Regions from separate parts of the Rhizobium sp. 10N427 genome, predicted to be linked through region 1. Evidence: predicted binding sites of a transcription regulator. Region 1 holds the regulator's gene; the other holds the start of a gene.
What was found. The regulator LexA, encoded in region 1, represses DNA repair genes until DNA is damaged. The targets are predictions, from matches to a motif close to TGTTCNNNNTGTGTTCNG.
Positions count from the first base shown of each region.

Region 2: the regulator LexA is predicted to act here: its motif matches at 2,232-2,249, upstream of recA (recombinase RecA).

Region 1 is NZ_JBFTID010000020.1:36,496-44,237, reverse strand. Features, by position in the region: gene pdhA (pyruvate dehydrogenase (acetyl-transferring) E1 component subunit alpha) at 1-99, opposite strand, end outside; gene AC1DIJ_RS27895 (FtsB family cell division protein) at 245-565, opposite strand; gene eno (phosphopyruvate hydratase) at 710-1,984, opposite strand; gene kdsA (3-deoxy-8-phosphooctulonate synthase) at 2,139-2,984, opposite strand; gene AC1DIJ_RS27880 (VOC family protein) at 2,981-3,859, opposite strand; gene lexA (transcriptional repressor LexA) at 4,063-4,776, shown strand; gene AC1DIJ_RS27870 (ComEC/Rec2 family competence protein) at 4,757-6,961, opposite strand; gene gltA (citrate synthase) at 7,475-7,742, shown strand, end outside.
Region 2 is NZ_JBFTID010000007.1:113,554-121,295, reverse strand. Features, by position in the region: gene alaS (alanine--tRNA ligase) at 1-859, opposite strand, end outside; gene recA (recombinase RecA) at 1,020-2,105, opposite strand; gene AC1DIJ_RS16815 (carbohydrate kinase family protein) at 2,347-3,291, shown strand; gene AC1DIJ_RS16810 (pseudouridine-5'-phosphate glycosidase) at 3,322-4,248, shown strand; gene cckA (cell cycle histidine kinase CckA) at 4,285-6,891, opposite strand; gene AC1DIJ_RS16800 (flagellar biosynthetic protein FliO) at 7,169-7,742, shown strand, end outside.

The sequences.
Region 1 (7,742 bases):
GCGATCGAAATCGGCGACAGGACCACCATTCGAGGCCTTGGCTGCGGATTTTGCGCTGGTCTTGCGGCTGGAAACGGTCGCGTTCTTTCGCGGCGCCATTCAACCCTCCCTATGGGTTTGTGGTTCTTAGGTGGCGCGTACCATAGGGAAGAAATATGGCCACAGCAATGCCATAAATGCATGGCACGTATTCAGGATTAAACCACTGATAACTCTATATAATTAACGATTAACCTGTTTTCAGTTAATTGGAATATGAATTGAATATCACGACCTCGTCGGCGCGTGACATATTCAGCTGGTAACGGGCTTTTTCGTCCAGCATATCCTTATCCAGAGAGCCGTCGCTGAGCAGCGCGACCTGCTGTTCGATATGCTCGCGCTTGGCCTTCAGAGTCGCAAGCTCCTTCTCGCGGGCGATGCGCCGCTGCTCGAAGAGCTCGGTCGCACGCAGGCCGTAATCGCCATGGATGCAATGATAGCCGAAATAGGAAAGAAAGGCGACCGTCATAGCCGGAACAACGAACCGGCCGATCTTCTTTTTCTTATGATGCTTTGTCCACATACGCACACATGCTCTAAAACGCATTACCTATGCGATGAGAGTAGCGCTGAGAGATTAACCGTCCGTTGACTATGAATTCTTGCGGGCAAGAAAAAACCCGCGCCGGTGAAGCGCGGGTTTCAAGGCATCGATCGCTAACGGCTATCAGCCGCGGATGATCGAGCGGCCGGCGTAGCGGGCCTGCGGGCCGAGGCCCTCTTCGATGCGGATCAGCTGGTTGTACTTTGCCAGACGATCCGAGCGCGACAGCGAGCCGGTCTTGATCTGGCCGCAGTTGGTGGCAACCGCGAGATCGGCGATCGTCGAATCTTCGGTTTCGCCCGAACGGTGCGACATGACGGCAGTGTAGGCAGCCTTGTGCGCGGTGTTGACGGCGTCCAGCGTTTCCGTCAGCGAGCCGATCTGGTTGACCTTGACGAGGATCGAGTTGGCAACGCCCATCTTGATGCCGTCGCGCAGGCGGGCCGAATTGGTGACGAAGAGATCGTCGCCGACCAGCTGAACCTTCTTGCCAGCCAGATCGGTCAGGGCCTTCCAGCCGTCCCAATCGTCTTCAGCCATGCCGTCTTCGATCGAAATGATCGGATACTGGGCAGCGAGCTGCGCCAGGTATTCGGCCATGGCGCCCGGCTCCAGCGTGCGGCCCTCGCCTTCGAGAACGTACTTGCCGTCCTTGAAGAATTCGGTCGAGGCGCAGTCGAGGCCGAGATAGATGTCTTCGCCGGGCTTGTAGCCAGCCTTTTCGATCGACTTCATGATGAAATCGAGGGCTTCAGGCGCGCTTTTCAGACCGGGTGCGAAACCGCCTTCGTCGCCGACGTTGGTGTTGTGCCCCTGAGCCGAGAGTTCCTTCTTGAGGACGTGGAAGACTTCCGAACCCATACGGACGGCTTCACGGATCGAGTCGGCACCGACGGGCAGGATCATAAATTCCTGGAAGTCGATCGGATTGTCGGCATGAGCGCCGCCGTTGATGATGTTCATCATCGGAACCGGCAGCAGGTGGGCCGAAGCGCCACCGACATAACGGTAAAGCGGCAGGCCGGCAGCTTCAGCGGCAGCCTTGGCGACAGCGAGCGAAACGCCGAGGATAGCGTTGGCGCCAAGGCGCGACTTGTTCGGCGTGCCGTCCAGCTCGATCATGATGTTGTCGATCTGGATCTGGTTTTCGGCATCGATGCCGCCGATGGCGTCGAAGATTTCCGTATTGGCAGCTTCGACAGCCTTTTCGACACCCTTGCCGAGATAGCGCTTGCCGCCATCGCGAACTTCGACGGCTTCATGCGCGCCGGTCGAGGCACCCGACGGAACAGCCGCGCGGCCCATGCTGCCATCTTCCAGATAAACGTCGACCTCGACGGTGGGGTTGCCACGGCTATCGAGAATCTCGCGGGCGATGATATCGGTAATTGCAGTCATGGGTTTCTTCCTGCTCGGTGGGTGGGATAAATCGTTTGAAATCGTCTTAATCGAAGGCACGCAAATTACAATGGCCGTTTTTGAGCCGCCTAACATGCCTTCGTTTCCGGCCTCATTCGAGGCCTATTACAGGATCATGTCAGCCTTTTGAACGTCAGGCCGCTTTCGCGATCGCGTCGAAGGCGAGAAGCTTTTCGAGAAGCCGCGGCATGTCCTTCAGATAGACCATATTCGGGCCGTCGGACGGGGCGTTGTCCGGGTCTTCGTGGGTTTCGACAAAAACACCTGCGACACCGACTGCAACGGCTGCACGCGCCAGGGTCTCAACGAATTCGCGCTGACCACCGCTCGAGCCGCCCTGCCCGCCCGGCTGCTGCACGGAATGCGTGGCGTCGAAGATAACAGGGGCGCCGAGTGCGGCCATGATTGGCAGCGAGCGCATGTCCGATACCAGCGTGTTGTAACCGAAGGAGGCGCCGCGTTCGCAGAGCAGGATGTTCGGATTACCGCTGGCATTCAGCTTGGTGAGAACATTCTTCATGTCCCAGGGCGCCAGGAACTGGCCCTTCTTGACGTTGACGATCCGGCCGGTCTTGGCGGCGGCAACGAGAAGGTCGGTCTGGCGGCTGAGGAAGGCCGGGATCTGCAGGATGTCGGCGACGGAAGCCACCTGCTCGCACTGCTCTTCCGTGTGGATGTCGGTCAGAACGGGAAAGCCGAATTCCTTCTTCAGATCGGAGAAGACTTCAAGCGCCTTTTCAAGACCGATGCCGCGCTCGGCGGAAAGCGATGTGCGGTTCGCCTTGTCGAAAGACGACTTATAGACGAGGCCGATACCGAGCGACTTGCAGAGTTCGCTCAGAACACCGGCGACCATGAAAGCGTGGTCGCGGCTTTCCATCTGGCAAGGACCGGCGATCAGCGACAGCTTGCCCGTATTCGAAAAAGTAACGCGTCCAGCACTCTCGCCGGCGACGACTTCTGCATTGGTATTTGTCATTGGGTCTCCTCGAAGGCAAAGATTGCGCCTTGTCCCGGCGCCGGCTTCACCAGCAGACGATTGTTCATACTGACATGGGTGATCCCGTTAGCAGCCAAATGCGCCGCTGTCACGGCCAGATCACCGACCGAAAAGACGATTGCGCGCGCCCTGAGGCCGTTATCGGTGACAAGTGGCTCGGCATCGAAATAGGCCTCCATGCCCTCGTTCGAGAAGATGGAAAGTCTCCCGTTCGGCAATTCGAAGGATAGGCCGAGTGCCGCCTCCTTAGGCTCCACTCCACCGCTGGCCGTCTCCAGAAATTCGGCGAAGGCCTGCGGATCCTCAGCGCTCAGGGCAATCTCGCTGATGCCGGTGACGCCGTTTGCATGGGTTTCCAGTGCCTTGCGATCGGCCGGAAAGGCGTTGATCCGCTGGCAGGCGAAGAAGAAGACATCGGGTGCCCGGAGATCGGCGGCAAAGGCGAGCTTGAAGGCGCCTGTCGCCTGCGTTCCGTCGGGCATGACGATCGGCCGCGAGAATTCGACCATATCACCGCCGCTGAGCTGCGCGCCGTCATAGGAAGCCTTGTCCGCATCGGCATCATCGGTGCCGAAGACGATGGCTGAAAAACCATCATCGCCGCAGCGGAAGCGGAAGGCCTGATCGCGGGCGACGAAGCTGTTGCCCTTCGCGACTGCCGCGTCGCACTCCGCTTGGCTCGCGACACCGAGCGGTTCGAGATAGGTCTTGTCGGCCAAGAAGACGCAGGCATTCTCCGTTCCGAACGGATGACGGCCATCGGCCGCGACGGTGAAACCGAGACGCCCGAGTCGCTCGCGGGCAACGTCGATATGGGTCACGGGCAGTACCAGATGATCGAGCGGATGCGTCATGGCGGTTCCTCCGGTGAAGCCGGCAGAGATTTGCACGCCCTGCCCGGCAAAGCGCAAGCGTGGATCACCAATGCGGCAAATAAACTTTCAAAAACGACGAAAAATCATCGGAAGTTTTACCAATATTTAGGCACTTGCGGAACACATATGGAACATATAGTGTCCGTTCTGGCTTTGTTTCACGAATCTGGGGAAAGACTTCGATGCTGACGCGCAAACAACAGGAGCTTCTCCTCTTCATTCACGAGCGGATGAAGGAGTCCGGCGTACCGCCGTCCTTCGACGAGATGAAGGATGCGCTCGACCTGGCTTCCAAGTCGGGCATCCATCGCCTGATCACGGCTCTGGAAGAACGTGGCTTCATTCGCCGCCTACCGAACAGGGCGCGCGCACTCGAGGTCATCAAGCTTCCGGAAGCCTACAGCCCGAGCATTCAGCCGCGCCGCGGCTTCTCGCCGAGCGTCATCGAAGGCAGCCTTGGCAAGCCGCAGCCCGTCGCGCCGCCGAAGCCGGCGAACGAGGACAATCACACGTCGATCTCCGTGCCGGTCATGGGCCGGATCGCAGCCGGTGTGCCGATTTCGGCGATCCAGCAGAACACACACGACATCACTGTTCCCGCCGACATGCTCGGAAACGGTGAACATTATGCTCTTGAGGTCAAGGGCGACTCGATGATCGAGGCCGGCATCTTCGACGGCGATACGGTCATCATCCGCAACACCAATACCGCCAATGCCGGTGATATCGTCGTTGCTCTCGTCGATGACGAAGAGGCAACGCTGAAGCGCTTTCGCCGCAAGGGTGCATCCATTGCGCTCGAAGCTGCCAACCCGGCTTACGAAACCCGTATTTTCGGACCGGACCGCGTCAAGGTTCAGGGCAAGCTCGTTGGCCTTATCCGCCGCTATCACTGAGCGTCTCGCTTTCACCAAAAGTGCCGCTGCGCCAATCGTAGGCGCGGTGGCCGGTCCAGGGCCGGTCGAGACCCTCGAATGATGTGGTGATTTCGGCGATCCCATTGGGGAAACGAAGCTCGACAGCGCCTGTCTTCCGCAGTGTCTCCCCGGTGAAAAGCAGGGCGCCTGAGCGGCAGGTATCGAGGCGCAGGCGAACCGGTGTGACGACGATATCGGATATGTCGCAGGCTGGGCCAAGGAACGCCGCATTCTCGATCACGGTCAGGATCGAACCACTGTCGAGCTTCGCCGTACACCAGGCCTTTTTCACGCATGAGAAGCGCTCGCCCGTCGCACTGGCCTTGATCGCGTTCATGGTGTCGTTCTGCTGTGCCTCTGTCAGTTTCAGCCTTTCACCGCGCGGTGCGGTTGGAATATCCGGGAGCGCCGGGAACGCCGGTGACAAATGCTTATCGATCACCAGAGCGCGCCTCCATTGATCAAAGATAAAGCCCGGTGGCCGCTCGCGATTGGTGGCGAGGCCGTTGTCACTGACGATGCCCGCCATGCTCCCGTCCTCGGCAATCACGATTTTCGGCGGCGGAGGACCTCCCAACATCGCGGCGGCTGTCGTCGATGCCACCAAGATCGCGGTGCCTAGATGGCGCATGCGGCTGCGCAGCAAAGTCAGCAGCAGGAAACCTGTCACCGCCGCGGGAAAATACCAAGACGCCAGGCGCCCGACGCCGATATCGCCGCCCCATGAAGCAACCGTCCTGGCGATGGCGATCACCAGATCGAGCCCGAAGCCCGTCACCTGCCACGCCCATGCATCGAGGCCGAAGGGCATCAGCAGCATGGCAATGAGGCCGAACGGCATGATGATGAAGGAGATGATCGGCATGGCAGCGAGATTGGCTGGCAGGCCATAGGCCGTCAGCCGGTGGAAGTGCTCGACCGAGAACAACGCGGTCGAGAAGCCGCCGATGACGGAGGTCAGCAGAATGCCACCGAAGAACGCCGCGGCGGAAGACAGCATCCTGACTGCGCGAAACTTTGCGAAGGGCCGGTCGCGCACCGGCCTCTCCTTCCAGAGCGCATAGCCCGCGACGAGGGCCAGTGTCGCGGCGAAGGACATCTGGAAGCTTGGTCCCATGATCTCCAAGGGCGAGAGGACAATGATCACCAGCGCCGATAGGGCTACGTTGCGCAGACTGATCGACGGCCGGTCGAAGAAGACTGCGGCCAACATGATCGCCATCATGATGAAGGCGCGTTCGGCGGAGACGGCGAAGCCCGAGATCAGGAAATAGGCGGTGACGGCGGCAAGCGCACCGGCTGCGGCGATCTTCTTGACGGGATAGGCCTGGACGACAGCCGGAAACAGGCTGAGCACGCTGCGGAAGCCGACGAAGAAGATGCCTGCCGACAGCGCCATGTTGAGACCGGAAATGGCAATGATATGCGCAAGCCCGGATTGGCGCAGCGCCTCGGTCGTCTCGCTCGAAATGGCGCGGCGCTCGTCCGTGACGAGAGCGGCGGCGAAAGCGCCGGTGTCGCCAGGCAGGATACCTCTGATACGATCGCCGATGCCGCTTCTGAGGCGATAAAGCCATTCAAGCGCGCGATCCTGCATCGATCCGGGCCCGGGTTCGGCCGCCGGAACTACGGCAGGGGCACCATAAAAGAAACCGTTGCCACCGACGCCGTCGAAATAGGCACCGAACGAAAAGTCGTTGAGGCCGGGAAGAGCGGGGCCTGACGGCGGCGTCAGCCTTGCCCTGCCCTTCAGCCAAGCCCCGGTTTGGAACTCCGCTTTCTGGCCGCGCGCAATCACGATCACCTGCTCTGGCGGCCGTTTCAGCGCCGGGTTCTCCGTCGCCTTGAGCGCCAGCAGATACCGCCAGCCGCCGCGGCCATCGCTTTCCCGCCGCTCTACGCGGCCTGTCAGCGTTGTCGTTACCGCCGAATCGAGAACGACAGTACCGGCTCTCCAGGTCTCGAATTGTGCGGCGAGGATGCCAACAGCGATCAACATCATGGAGACTAGGCAGATCCGGCTCCACTCCCGGCCGCGATCCGTCACTGCGAGCAGCAGAAGTAGCGCGATTGCGCATGAAAGCGGCACAGCCGGTGAAATGTCTGCGCCGCAGGCAAACCAGAGAACGGAGCCCAGTCCGAGCGCCACCGGCGCAAACAACATGCGGCCGCCATAAGCCAGTTCTTCGACAGCGCAGGCCGGCAGGCTTTGCACAACACGGCGCTGGAGCGACCGAAGAGCATGAATAGAAAGCTGCCGGCGGTGACCTAGATTAACAGGTGCGAAGAGAGAGCCCGCTGCAGGCGGCATCAGCGGCGTCTGCGGCAATTTGGCCGCGGCACCGATGGTGATCGTGCTGACGTCGCTGGTTTTCAACTCCGGCATGCAAAGAGCCTGATGACCCGATAGAATACAACCAGAATGCAACCCTGCGCGCGTTTCAGCAACAATAATCGATTGAAAAATGATGAAAAAACGTGAGTGCAAAAAGCCTAAATAAATCATCGGCTTCCGCTATGCGTTTACAGCATCGCAGGAGTGCCTAAAAGTTGATACTGCGATGCACAAAATGGCGTCACGGTAACTTGGCATTAGGCGCGCTATCATATAGCAATCTGAGCGGACGCTTAACCCTATGGCGCTTTTATGGCGCCGCCGCCAATTTGGAGGATCAGAATGACGGATCAAAGCGCAACAATCAAAATCGGCGACAAATCCGCCAATCTTTCCGTAAAGAGCGGAACGATTGGGCCTGATGTCATCGATATCGGCGCACTCTACAAGAACACCGGTTCCTTCACGTACGATCCTGGTTTTACCTCGACCGCATCCTGTGAATCGAAGATCACCTACATCGATGGCGATGAAGGCGTTCTGCTGCACCGCGGCTACCCGATCGAGCAACTGGCCGAGCACGGCGACTTCCTCGAAGTCTGCTATCTGC
Region 2 (7,742 bases), on a different contig from region 1:
TCAGGAAGGCGGACGAGCGCAGATGATCCGCGATGACCCGGTGGCTGGCGCGCTGGTCGCCTTCAGCCTTGACGCCGGTCGCCTCTTCGGACGCCTCGATCAGCGCGCGGAACAGGTCGATATCGTAATTGTCATGCTTGCCCTGCAGCAGCGCCGCGACGCGCTCCAGGCCCATGCCGGTGTCGATCGACGGGCGGGGCAGATCGACGCGCTCTTCCTTGGTGATCTGCTCGTACTGCATGAAGACGAGGTTCCAGATCTCGATGAAGCGGTCGCCGTCTTCCTCCGGCGAGCCGGGAGGGCCGCCCCAGATATGATCGCCGTGATCGTAGAAGATTTCCGAGCACGGACCGCAGGGACCGGTATCGCCCATCGCCCAGAAATTGTCGCTGGTCGGAATGCGGATGATCCGGTCTTCGGAGAGACCGGCGATCTTCCTCCAGAGACCGAAGGCTTCGTCGTCGGTGTGATAGACGGTGACCAGCAGGCGCTTCGCATCGATGCCGAATTCCTTGGTGATCAGGTTCCAGGCAAGTTCGATCGCCCGTTCCTTGAAATAATCGCCGAAGGAGAAGTTGCCGAGCATCTCGAAGAAGGTATGGTGGCGCGCGGTGTAACCGACATTGTCGAGGTCGTTATGCTTGCCGCCGGCGCGCACGCATTTCTGCGCCGTCGTCGCCGTCGAATAAGGGCGCTTTTCAAGACCGGTGAAGACGTTCTTGAACTGCACCATGCCGGCATTGGTGAACATCAGCGTCGGGTCGTTGCGCGGCACGAGCGGGCTCGACGGAACGACTTCGTGGCCGTTGGTCTTGAAATAGTCGAGGAAGGTCGACCGGATATCATTCACACCGCTCATGCTATGCCCTTCAATGCTGCCCACGGCAGGTCAAATCTTAAATCCAGTGGCTTTTATCGTCCGCATTAACCACTGTCCAGCAGGCAAACCCGCCTGCAAAACGAAACGGCCGCATTCCTTGCGAAATGCGGCCGTTTCGAACTCATAACTGCGCTGACGATCAGGGTTCGCCGTCACCATCGCCGTCATTGGCATCGGGACCGCCGTTCTGCAGCTTCTCTGCAAGCAGGCCGGCATTCTGGCGGATCGAAGTCTCGATCTCGCGCATCGTATCCGGATTGTCGCGCAGGAAAATCTTGGCGTTCTCACGCCCCTGCCCGAGCCGCTGGCTGTTATAGGAGAACCAGGCACCTGACTTCTCGACGATGCCTGCCTTGACGCCGAGATCGACCAATTCGCCGGTCTTAGATACGCCTTCGCCATACATGATGTCGAATTCGACCTGCTTGAAGGGAGGCGCCATCTTGTTCTTGACGACCTTGACGCGCGTCTGGTTGCCAATCACCTCTTCACGCTCCTTGACCGCGCCGATACGGCGGATGTCGAGGCGAACCGAGGCGTAGAATTTCAACGCGTTGCCGCCCGTCGTGGTTTCCGGAGAACCGAACATCACGCCGATCTTCATGCGGATCTGGTTGATGAAGATGACCATGGTCTTCGACTTCGAGATCGATGCGGTCAGCTTGCGCAATGCCTGGCTCATCAGACGTGCCTGGAGACCCGGCAGGCTGTCGCCCATCTCGCCTTCGATTTCGGCGCGCGGCGTCAGTGCAGCGACCGAGTCGACGACGAGAACATCGACGGCACCGGAACGAACCAGCGTATCGGTGATTTCTAGCGCCTGCTCCCCGGTATCCGGCTGCGAGATCAGGAGGTTGTGCAGATCGACGCCGAGCTTGCGGGCATAGACCGGGTCGAGCGCATGTTCCGCATCGACGAAGGCACAGATGCCGCCCTTCTTCTGGGCTTCTGCAATGGTCTGCAGCGCCAATGTCGTCTTGCCGGAGCTTTCCGGTCCATAAATCTCGATGATGCGGCCCTTGGGAAGACCGCCAATGCCGAGTGCGATATCCAGTCCGAGAGAGCCCGTCGAAACAGTCTCGATCTCGACCACGCTCTCATTCGAGCCGAGCTTCATGATAGAGCCCTTGCCGAACGACCGCTCGATCTGAGAGAGTGCCGCTTCAAGTGCCTTGCTTTTGTCCACCGATTTGTCCTCTACAAGCCGCAATGTATTCTGTGACATTCGATCCACCTTTAGGTTATTGAAGCCGCTCTAGCAATGTTGCCGCCGATGCCGATTTTGTACGTGATTTGTTCTCATTACGCAAGTGGCGTCCAAATGATTGAAACGAAAAGGTAAATCAGTACGTGTTCTACATTTGTTTTATTGATGCGGCGCAAGGGCTTAGCAGCGTGACGCGGCCTGACGGCGAGCTGCAGCGGATGGCTCGATTCGGCGAAATCGCCCCCTCTGGAGCTCGCGCATGAAGCGCAAGATTCTCGTGCTCGGCGGCGCCCATATCGACCGGCGCGGACGGATATCCGGCGAGACGGCGCCGGGCTCAAGCAACCCGGGATCCTGGTTCGAGGAAGCCGGCGGCGGCGGCTTCAACGCGGCGCGCAATCTCGCCCGCCTCGGCTTCGACGTGACGATGATTTCGCCGCGCGGCGGTGATCCGACCGGCGAGATGGTGAAGGAGGCTGCCTACGCAGCCGGCGTCAACGACCGCCCTTTCGTCTTCCTCGACCGCAAGACGCCGAGCTACACCGCGATCATCGAGCGAGACGGCAATCTCGTCATCGCGCTCGCCGATATGGACCTCTACCGCTATTTCTCACCCCGCCGTCTCGCCATCCGCGCGGTGCGCGAAGCCTTTGCCGCCAACGATCTCATCCTCTTCGACGCCAATCTGCCGGAAGATACGATCGCGGCAATCGTCACCCGGGCAAACGGCCTCGGAAAACCGGTGGCGGCGATTGCCATCTCGCCAGCCAAGGTGATCAAGCTGAAGGCCTGTGCCGAGGGCATCGACTTCCTGTTCCTCAACGAGGCGGAAGCCACGGCTCTCGCCGGAGCGCGCCCTGATGATGCGGCAGACTGGGTGTCGCTGCTCGGTGACACCGGGTTGAAGGGCGGCGTCGTCACCCGCGGACAGCGCGAACTGATCGCCTTTGCCGGCAAGCAGTCGATCGCGCTGCAGCCGCCGGCCGTCGACAGCGTGGCCGACGTCACGGGCGCCGGGGATTCGCTTGCCGCAGGCGTGCTGTCGGCATTCATGCACGGCTTGCCGCTGGAGGAAGCCGTGCGTCATGGCGCTGCGGCAGCAGCGGTCACCGTCCAATCGCCGCTTGCCGTCAGTGAAAAACTGACACCGGAGCTCCTCCGCGACACGCTGGCCCTTGTTCCGGCCGCCAGAATTCTGCATTGAAGCGCGCTTATCGATGAACTGGAAACGACAATGACGAAACCGATCTCCCCTCTGCTGCCGATCTCCTATTCGAAGGAAGTTGCCGCCGCCAAGCAGCGCGGCGCACCGCTAGTCGCGCTGGAATCGACCATCATTACTCATGGCATGCCCTATCCGGGCAATATCGAGATGGCCCGCAGCGTCGAGGCGATCATCCGCGAACAGGGCGCCATTCCGGCGACCATCGCGGTCATGCACGGCGTCCTGCATATCGGCCTCGAACCGGAAGAGCTTGAAAGGCTCGCCAAGGAAAAGGACGTGATGAAGGTGTCGCGCGCCGACCTCGCCTTCTCGATCGCCGAGCGCCGCACCGGCGCCACGACGGTTGCGGCGACGATGATTGCGGCAGCGCGTGCCGGCATCAAGGTCTTCGCCACCGGCGGCATCGGCGGCGTGCATCGCGGCGCCGAAGAGAGCTTCGACATTTCGGCCGACCTGCAGGAGCTCGCCCGCACCGGCGTCATCGTCGTCTGCGCCGGCGCCAAGGCGATCCTTGATATCCCCAAGACGCTGGAAGTGCTGGAAACCTCGGGCGTTCCCGTCGTCACCTATGAGAACGAAGAATTCCCAGCCTTCTGGTCGCGCAAGTCAGGCCTCAAGAGCCCGCTGACACTGAACAGCCCGGCGGCGATCGCCAATTTCCAGACGACCCGCGAGCAGCTCGGCATCGACGGCGGCATGCTGATCGCCAATCCGGTTCCGGAAGCCGACGAGATTCCGCGCGAGGAGATGGAAATCTACATCGAGCGCGCGCTCGACAGCGCCGAGCGCGACGAAATCACCGGCAAGGCGGTCACGCCCTACCTGCTCAGCACCATCTTCGACCTGACCGACGGCCAGAGCCTGAAGACCAATATTGCGCTGGTAGAAAACAACGCGCGCCTGGCAGCCGAAATCGCCGTGGCGCTGGACGCCTGAATGAATTGAAAATCCGGGAGGCGGAAACGCCTCCCGTCATTTGCTGTCGAGCGTTTCCTTGACGACGACGGCCAGCTGCTTCAGCGAGAACGGCTTCGGCAGGAAGCCGAATTTCGAGCCCTCCGGCAAATTGCGCGCAAACGCATCCTCGGCATAACCGGACACAAAGACAAACTTCATATCCGGGTATGTCTTGCGCAACTCGCGCAGCAGGCTCGGCCCATCCATCTCCGGCATGACGACATCGGAAACGACGATATCCACCTTGCCGTCGAGCTCTTCCAGAATATCCAGCGCCTCGATGCCCGATCCGGCCTCGTGAACAGTATAGCCGCGGGTCTCCAGCATGCGCTTGCCGCCGCGGCGTACCGCCTCCTCATCCTCGACCAGCAGAATGACGGCGTTGCCGGTCAGGTCTTCCGGCTGTTCCGGCTGCACCGCGACAGGCATCTGCACCACATTGCTGGCAACAGCACCGTCCGCGCTCCCCTCGGCAGCTATGACCGGCTCGACGATATGGCGCGGCAGGAACACCCGGAAGGTGGTTCCCTTGCCGACTTCCGATTCTGGCTGGATATAGCCGCCGGATTGCTTGACGATGCCATAGACCATCGCCAGCCCGAGACCGGTACCCTTGCCCACTTCCTTTGTGGTGAAGAACGGCTCGAAAATCTTGTCCATGATCTCGGGCGCGATACCGGTACCGGTATCCTTGACCTCGACCAGAACCATGTCTTCGTTCGGCATGTAGGAATAGTTGAAAGCCGCGACTTCATCCGCCGTCACGTTGCGTGTCCGCACCGTCAACTTGCCGCCTTCGGGCATCGCGTCGCGGGCGTTGACGCAGAGGTTGATCAGCACCTGTTCGAACTGAGAGAGGTCGGTTTTGACGGGCCAGAGATCACGGCCATATTCGACATCGAGCTTGACGTTGGTGCCCGACAGCAACCGGTCGACCAGCATGCGGAGATCGCCGACGACATCGGTCAGATTGAGCACTGAAGGCCGCATCGTCTGCTTGCGCGAGAAGGCCAGCAGCTGGCGCACCAGCACCGCCGCGCGGTTGGCGTTGCGCTTGATTTCCATCAGATCGGCGAAGCTCGCATCGGCCGGCCTCGCCTGCAGCAGCAGGTGGTCGGAGGATAGCAGGATCGCCGTCAGCACGTTGTTGAAGTCATGTGCGATGCCGCCCGCCAGGGTGCCGACAGCGTTCATCTTCTGCGTCTGCGCCATCTGCGCCTCAAGCGCCTTCTGCTCGGTCACCTCGACGGCATAGACGATCGCCGCCTCTTCCGGCGCCTCATCGCTCTGGTCGATGACGGCATTGATGTAGAAGCGGAAATGGCGTGCATCGTCGTCAGGCGTGCGGGAATCGATCGGCGGAATGTCGCCCTGCCGGTCCTTGGCGGCGTCGAGCGCGCCCTGCAGCCGTTCGCGGTCGCTTTGCTGGACGATCGCTTCGAGCCGTGCGCCATTGTCGACGTCATCGCGGGACACGAGGCCGGAGAACAGCTTCAGGAACGGCGCATTGGTACGCAGGATCCGGCCTTCGCCATCGACGGAGGCGATCGCCATCGGCGTATTGTTGAAGAAGCGGGTAAAGCGCATGACCGCGGCCGAGGCGGATTGCTCGTTCTCGGTGCCCGGCTCGCGCCGCAGCACGATTGTCCGGCTTTCGCCCGGCGCACCGTCGCGCATCGACGTGACGCTATGGACGATCTGCACCGGCAGGCTCTGGCCGTTCGACTTCTTCAGATCGAGATCCAGCGTATCGGTCTTTTTCAGGCCCGGCTCGGCCTGGACAGACTGGATCAATGCCAGCCCCTCGCCTGCCACCACGTCGCCGATGGTCATCGAGCCCGGTATGAATTTCGTCAGGTCGAGACCAAGCCATTCGGCCAGCGTCGCGTTGAGATAGAAAATCTCGCCCTTGCGCCCGGCGGAAAAGAAGCCGGCCGGTGCATGGTCGAGATAGTCGATGGCGTTCTGCAATTCCTTGAAGAAGCGCTCCTGATCGTCGCGCTCCGAAGTGATGTCGCTGATCTGCCAGATATGCAGCGGCTTGCTGCCGCTCTCCTCGGTCTTCAGCGTACGCGCCTTCAGGCGGTACCAGTGCGCCCCGGAACCATTCGGCGATGGTCCGAGCGCCCGCAGCAGCCGGAACTCTTCCTGCCCCTCACGGCCCTCGCGCAGCCCGTTCGACAGACGGTAGAGCGCCTCATTGGACTCGCGGTGACGCGACAGCAGCGCTTCCAGCGTCTGCACCTCGGTTGCCTTGCGCGCGCCGGTCAGCTTTCCATAGGCGCCGTTGGCATAGATGATCCGGCCCTTGTCATCAGTAATCAGCGAACCATCCGGGTGACTGTTGAGAAACGAGCGGGCCAGGCTGTCGGACTGGCGCTGGGGCATCACTTCTATGAAGCCGATCACCGAAGACACCAGAAAGAAGATGCCGACCATCGCCAGCACGCCGAGAACGCCGAGCACCATCTCGTTGTCGAGCGAACTCTTGAACACCACGAAGGCGGCGGCCGCCGCAATCAGCACCAGCGCCAGGAGGAGGATGCGGATAGCCGTGCCGGAACGTCCTCCTCGATCCACGATCGGGGAATTGTAGTCGTCAGCCTGACGCGGTGTCGTCATCTAGTCCTCGCATGCGCCGATCCGGCATGGTGCTTTGTCACCGGAAGACAAAGCAGGAATCAGGCGTTCGTTCCTTCTTAGCAATTTGTAGGCCTTGCAAAAACAGTGCCGTACCGCCGGAACGCTTGAATTCACAAGGAACAGCGCCAGTTTCGCAAGCCATCGGGCTTCTGAGGCGATCTTCTCGCACGGGCGTGACTGGACAAGCACACAGCCTATTGCCTAAGGAACTGAAAAGCCTTCATGATGCGGCCTGCGTATAGGGGAGTTTGAGATCATGTTTGACAGCGTAGTGAGCGACTATGGCAGCCGTTTCCTCCTAGCAGCAGGCGGCGTCGGCCTTGGCCTGGTCGTCCTGATCGGCGTACTCTGGCTGATGCGCAACCGCGCACCCTCGCCTTTCGTGCGCGGCGGCAAGAACCGCCAGCCGCGTCTGCAGGTTCTGGACGCCGCTGCCGTCGACACCCGCCGCCGCCTCGTACTGGTGCGCCGCGACGACGTCGAGCACCTGATCATGATCGGCGGCCCCAGCGATATCGTCATCGAAAGCCGCATCCTGCCTGAGGGCGCCGAACAGGCGAAACCGTCGTCTGAGCTCCGCCCGGCGCCGGTTGCACCACCGGCAGCTCCCGTAATCGAACGGCGCCCGGCCGTGGCCGAACGCCCTGCACTCCGCGCGGTTCCCGAACAGCGGCCGGAGCCCCGGGTTGAACCGAAGCCGGAACCAGTAGCGATCTTCGAAGAGGAAGAGGCCGAGCTCTACATCCCTGCCCCTGCCCCTGCCCCTGCGCCTGCGCCCGCTCCGGCACCTTTCATCGAGCCGCGCCGCCCGCAACCCATCGCACCCGCCG